Tolumonas auensis DSM 9187: one gene and its partner. The protein of the gene in region 1 interacts with the protein of each later gene in a pairwise test. Links are inferred from orthologs where the notes say so. Each region holds a gene or a part of one and is shown on either strand. Other genes may lie near its edges.

Region 1 (3,655 bases):
TATGTGCCTGTTCCGGTTTCTGCAAACCGGCACACATATCTGCAATAATGGCTGCAGGATCTTCAGTACGAGGATTATCATCAGTCAGGATCAGGGTATCTGCCCATTGTTCAGCTATTGCCGCCATTTGAGGTCGTTTGCCCCGATCACGGTCTCCGCCACAGCCAAACAGGCAGAACAGATGACCATGACAATGCTGTCTGGCTGCCTGTAAGGCTTTTTCCAGACCATCTGGCGTATGCGCATAATCAACCACAACCAGTGGCTGATCCTGATTCCCAAAACACTCCATGCGACCAGTAACTGGCTGCAGGCGCGAAGCCGTCTGACACAGCGTTTCAAAGTCGTACTGCAAAACCAACATTACCGCTAACGCCGCCAGCAAATTAGATACATTAAACTTCCCGAGAAGGGGCGCAGATAATACACCATCCCCCCATGAAGAGTGAATGCTGATAGTAATACCCTGCGGGTGATATTTTACATCGGTCGCGTAAACAAATGGTCCCGGATGTTCCGGCAGTTGCTGATCAATGCCATACACCACAGCTTGCGGCATCTGCAGCAACCATTCACGTGCAGTAGCATCATCAGCGTTCAGAATGCAGCATTCTGGGGTTGTCTGTTTAAATATCAGGCGCTTAGCTTCAGCATATGCCTGCATGGTGTGATGATAATCGAGATGATCGCGGCTCAGATTGGTAAATACTGCCGCAGCAAACTGCAGCGCCGACACACGGTGCTGAACCAGACCATGAGAAGAGACTTCCATCGCGGCAACATCAACTTTTTCAGCAACAAACCGGGCTAACTCCTGCTGAATGGAGATCGCACTGCCCGTGGTGTTTTCTGTTGCATGCAATTGACCAAACAAACCATTGCCCAGCGTCCCCAGTACACCACCACGCTGCCCGAATAATTCTGTCCAGTTAGCAATCAGCTGGGTACAGGTACTTTTGCCATTTGTACCGGTAACCCCGACCAGATCCAGCTTTTGTGCCGGAGAGTCATAGAACAGTCCGGCCAGTTCACTGACCTTTTCCGCCAGCGCCGGCACAGGGATACAGGGAATACTCAGTTCCGATGGTACAAAACCGTCGCTGTTATCAAACAATATTGCAGCTGCGCCTTTTTGTTCCGCCTGCTGCATAAACATACGGCCATCGGTTGCATGGCCTTTCAGCGCCAGAAACAATGAGCCCGGCTGTAATAGCCGGGTATCTAACTGCATATCACACAGTGCAATCTCAGGTGCCTGAATATTCAGACCCGCCATCAGTTGCTTAAGAGCGAGTGGCACTTTTCTTCACCTCGCTACGTTGAGCCGTATTCAGTTCTTCTTTTGGTTCCTGTGGTGCATCAGGCGGTACATTATACAGTTGCAATGCACTGCTCATTACTTCCGCAAAAGTCGGGCCGGCAACCGAACCGCCATAGTATGAAGTACCATGCGGCTCGTTAATAATCACGACCATAGCAAAACGTGGGTTACTGACCGGTGCAAATCCGACAAACGTACCGACATAATCCTTCCCGTAACCACCGGCAGTCGCTACTTTAGCTGTACCGGTTTTGCCTGCAATACGATATCCGGGAACAGCCGCTTTGCCGCCGGTACCACCTTCCTCAACCACACTTTCTAATGCATGAATGACTTGCTCTGCAATTAAAGGATCAATAATACGTTCACCTTTTGGTGATTGTGATACTTTCAGAACAGATACTGGTTTACGGATACCTTTATTGGCTAACGCGGCATACGCTGCGGTTAACTGCAGTGGTGTTACACGCAACCCATAACCGAAGCCCAGTGTGGCAAGTTCAATTTTTGACCAGCGGCTGCGTAGCGGGATCATGCCTGAGCTTTCACCCATTAAGCCGGTTCCGGAATCCTGTCCGAGACCAAACTCCTCAAACTTGCTGGTGATCCATTGCGGTTGCATACGCAACGCCAGATGTGCCATGCCGATATTTGATGAATACTTGAGAATGTCAAATAATCCGCCGGAAGCCATCCGGTGACTGTCAGTAACCACCTTGCCGCCGATAGAGAACGGACGGGTATCCAGTACCTCTTTCCAGCTCGTCACGCCATGTTCCAGTGCGCTCATGGCAACGATAGGCTTCACCGTCGAGCCCGGTTCATAGGTATCTGTTACGGCACGGTTCCGCGCCCGGAAGCTCTGGTATTGTTCACGGTTATTCGGGTTGTAAGAGGGTGTATTTACCATTGCCAGCACTTCGCCGGTCACCACATCCATCAGCACCAGTGAACCGGAAGTTGCCTTATTGACTTCAGTCGCATACTTCAGTGAGCGATAGGCTATAGATTGCAGACGCTGATCAATACTGAGTACCAGATCATTGGCTTTTTTGCCTTCTTTAACGATCCCGATATTCTCGATCACCCGCCCCTGCCGATCTTTGCGGATCTTGTATTCAGACGGCGTCGAGCTCAGCCAGTCATTGAATGCGCGTTCAACCCCTTCAATGCCTGAACCATCAATGTTGGTATTGCCAACCAGATGTGCACTGATTTCACCACTCGGATAATAACGGCGGGTTTCGCGGCGCAGATGCACACCAGGAAGTTTTAATTTCACAATGTAATCGGCAACTGCCGGGGTGATCTGACGCTGCAGATAAACAAACCGGCGCTTAGGATCGGCCACACTGGAGGTCAGTTTCCGCATATCCAGCCCCAGCACATCGGCCAGCGCCATCCAGGCTGCGGTATTTTTCAGACCATCCGCCGCATGGATCTCTTTCGGATCTGCCCAGACTGCCTGCACTGGCACCGATACCGCCAGTTGCTCACCATTGCGATCAGTTACCATGCCGCGATCAGAAGGATCTGCCGTTGTCCGCAGCGAACGCATATCGCCTTCCTGACGCAAGCGATCAGGCTGAATAATCTGGATCCAGGCTGTGCGGGCAACCAAGCCGGTAAAACCAACCAGAATGAATCCGAGCAGCAGCATGAAACGCCACGGAGCCACTGCGGAATCATGTTTCTTGTTGTTTTTCTTTGTATTTGTTCTCATGGCAGGCTAACCATCTTTTCTTCTAAAGGTTTAGGCCGAGTCATTGCCAGTTTGACCCTGGCAATGTCCGAAACGCGCGAATGTTCCGCCAGCGCATTTTGTTCTAAAACCAGATGTCGCCATTCAACTTCCAAATCATCACTCTTACTCTGAACCTTGTTCAACTCGGCCGTCACCGAGCGGGTATCGTCAGTCACCACTATGGTAGTGAGCGCGGAACCCAGAATCGCTAATCCCAGAATGCCCTGAAAAAGATGCCGCTTCAGATCCAGCATGATCAGAAGGGCAAGATTAAGCCGGCGCTCCATGCTCAGCCTCCCAGACGCTCAGCCACACGCAGTACAGAACTGCGTGAGCGAACGTTATCAGAAACTTCACTGTCTGCTGGCTTGATCGCTTTACCTACTGAATGCAAGGTCTGCGTTTTACGGATTTGATCTTCAGTGATCGGTAAACCTCTGGGTGGCTGAATGCCTTTTTCCTGCTGACGGATAAATTGCTTAACAATACGATCTTCCAGTGAATGGAAGCTGATCACCGCCAGACGTCCGCCGGGAGCCAGAACCGATAATGAGGCTTTCAGGGTTTCTTCGATCTCTTTCAGCTCTTGG
Region 2 (2,941 bases), 590 kb from region 1 along the record:
TGACGCAGCGCTTCAACTTCACGGGTTACAGCCGCTTTTGGTACGTCGATCAGATTCTGTTCCAGCAGGCCGGACAGGATCTGCTCTTTAACCTGGCCTTTCAGCGCCTGGGTCAGTTCGCGTTCCATGTTTTTACGGATTTCAGCTTTCAGGCTTTCAACAGAACCATCTTCTACGCCGAAACGTTTGATGAATTCAGCATCCAGCTCTGGCAGATCCTGCTTTTCAACTTTGTTCAGTTTGATAGCGAATTTAGCTGCTTTACCTTTCAGGTTTTCAGCGTGGTAATCTTCAGGGAAGGTTACTTCGATATCGAAAGACTCACCGGCTTTTTTGCCCAGGATACCGGCTTCAAAACCAGGGATCATGCGGCCAGCGCCCAGAACCAGAGCGAAACCTTCAGCTTTACCGCCTTCGAACTCTTCGCCGTCAACAGAACCAACAAAGTCCATGTTCACGCGCAGATCGTTTGCAGCTGCTTCGTCAGCATCAACCCAGGAAGCGTGCTGTTTACGCAGAGTAGTCAGCATTTTGTCCAGGTCAGCGTCAGAAACGGTAGCAACTGGTTTTTCTACTTTGATTGCGTCCAGGTTCTGTACCTTGAATTCAGGGTACACTTCGAAAGACACAGTGAAAGTGAAATCAGAACCAGGAACCAGTTGGTTTGGTTCCAGTGTTGGCGCGCCAACAGGGTTCAGTTTTTCAGCAACCAGTGCTTCAACAAAATGACGCTGCATAACTGCATCAGCTACATCAGCTACAATGGATTCACCGTACATTTTCTGAATCAGCGCTTTTGGTGCTTTACCAGGACGGAAACCATCAATGCGACGGGTTTTCGCAACCTGATTCAAACGGCTGTTATACTCTTTTTCGATCTTGTCAGCTGGTACAGTGATGGTAAGACGGCGTTCCAGACCTTGGGTCGTCTCTACAGAAACTTGCATTGCATTACCTCGTAAAACTCAGCACCTGGTGCTGTTGCTATTGTTGGTGGTCGGTTAACCACCACTAAATAAAATGCGCAAATTGCGACGGTTACAAAATGACGCGCCATTATAGCGGTGGAGATTCAACGAGTCGAGGGAGGTATGCATAACCTGGCGTTTTTTCTAACCATGTCAAACTAAATCAGTCAGGAATATCCGATTGACGCATTCTTTTAAGGATCACGCGGGTTTTATGTGACAAATGGGCAGACCGCCGATGCGTCTGATAGTACCGTGGATTGGTCACCATCGCCGCGAGATAGGCCGACTGATAGGCACTTAGCCGTTTTGCTGATGTACCAAAGTAGTATTGGGCAGCAGCTTCCGCGCCGTAAATCCCCTCGCCCCATTCAATAACATTCAGGTATATCTCATATATCCGTTGTTTATCCAGAATGGTTTCCAGCATCACCGTGATTAACGCTTCATCTAATTTACGCCACGGTGTTTTGTCCGAACTCAGAAACAGATTTTTAGCCAGTTGCTGACTGATAGTTGATCCACCAGCAACAATTTTCCCTTTTGCCAGATTCTTTTCCCAGGCATTTTCAATACCGTCCCAGTCAAAACCATCATGATCGAGAAACTTGGCATCTTCAGCAGCAATCAGCGACCGCTTTAATGATTTGGATATTGATGTGTATGGAACCCACTCATGTTTTTTCTTTATATCCGAATCCTCCAGCTGCAACGTCGCCAGTTGTTCTTCCATAAATGAGGTGGATGACGGGTCATACCAGATGTAGCTGACAATGCGCAGAAAAATGCTTAAATGCAGGACGCAGAACCAGACCAGCCCAATGAGCAGCAGCTTCTTCAGCCATTTTGTCCATGACAGGTCATCAAAACTCAGGAGATTACGACAGGCAGCCAGCAGCATAAGGAGAGATCAGGTGATTCCAGTGTGGGTAGTTTAACTAAAACAGAAATAACTGGCGAGCATACACTGAACTTTAAATAGTCAGCGACGCATATGACGAAGAGCCTGCTGCAGCTTGTTCTGCGGAAATATCCGCCAGAAAATCACGAATGCAGGGGTAACAGGTAATTGTCCGGTCGATATGCAGGATAGAAAGTAAATCCCGCGGTTGCCCCTGTTTACAAATCAAACGCATACGCCGGCCATTAGCCTGCAGTTGTTTATACAGATAAATCAGGGCATTAATACCGGCAGAATCGATAAAACTGGCTGAACTCATGTCCACTAAAACATCAGTATGTTTCCGGATCAACAAATCAATAATCGGCTGAATCTCTTCAACCGTAGCATTATTTAATTCGCCGTCGATCGTCAGCACCAGCGTACGATTCATTGTGTAAGTAATGACAGGCACTTGAACTCCGGAATAGTTTAAGCCAATCACGGGTGATGAAAGTGATCTCTTTCGTTCAGGATGAATACAGATATAGTGCCAACATTTCCATTACTTCAGATAAATATCATAACATATTGATTTTAAATAAAATAAAAACCAGAAAACATTAATCAAACCGATATCCAGTACAAAAAAATGCAAAATGCAAAGAAACCCTCAGGTTTTTTCGCATTTTGCAGTCAATTTATAATATTTTACTGAGAAATCTGATGGTTATGCCAATGCTGCGGACTGGATTCCTGCCAGATCACTTCCATCCCCTGCTTCTGAATAACGGAAGCGACCTGAACCGGACTGCGTTCATCACTGACTGCAAATTGTTCCAGTTCCGGATGATCTTCGGCATAGCCTCCCGGCTGTGTTTTAGAGCCCGCACTCATGGTGGTTATTCCGACCTGCATCAGGAAATCACGGAACTCCGGCCCCTCTCGGGTGGAAAGCGATAATTCCACTTCCGGATCGAATAACCGGTAAGCACAAATCAGTTGTAACAACTGACGATCGCTCATCGGGTTTTCCGGTTGGAAGCCACCGGTACACGGACGTAAACGCGGGAACGAGATCGAGTAACGGCTC

Evidence for each region. The genes of interacting proteins can lie anywhere in the genome.
Region 2: the proteins of TOLA_RS02690 (region 1) and mtgA interact in binary tests that used the Escherichia coli proteins (3 or more experiments, as listed by UniProt). The link is inferred for Tolumonas auensis DSM 9187 from one-to-one orthologs.

The regions. Positions count from the first base shown.
Region 1 is NC_012691.1:584,036-587,690, reverse strand. What follows is about bases 665-3,655. They hold TOLA_RS02690 (peptidoglycan glycosyltransferase FtsI), read right to left. Parts: upstream 3,045-3,655; coding sequence 1,284-3,044; downstream 665-1,283. Other genes in these bases: rsmH (16S rRNA (cytosine(1402)-N(4))-methyltransferase RsmH), read right to left, coding at 3,355-3,655; ftsL (cell division protein FtsL), read right to left, coding at 3,041-3,352; murE (UDP-N-acetylmuramoyl-L-alanyl-D-glutamate--2,6-diaminopimelate ligase), read right to left, coding at 665-1,276. In the rest of the region: more of murE, read right to left, coding at 1-664. UniProt on the Escherichia coli protein: Essential cell division protein that catalyzes cross-linking of the peptidoglycan cell wall at the division septum. Required for localization of FtsN.
Region 2 is NC_012691.1:1,169,835-1,172,775, reverse strand. It holds mtgA (monofunctional biosynthetic peptidoglycan transglycosylase), read right to left. Parts: upstream 1,870-2,941; coding sequence 1,132-1,869; downstream 1-1,131. Other genes in the region: thiH (2-iminoacetate synthase ThiH), read right to left, coding at 2,560-2,941; TOLA_RS05530 (STAS domain-containing protein), read right to left, coding at 1,943-2,323; tig (trigger factor), read right to left, coding at 1-947. UniProt on the Escherichia coli protein: Peptidoglycan polymerase that catalyzes glycan chain elongation from lipid-linked precursors. May play a role in peptidoglycan assembly during cell division in collaboration with other cell division proteins.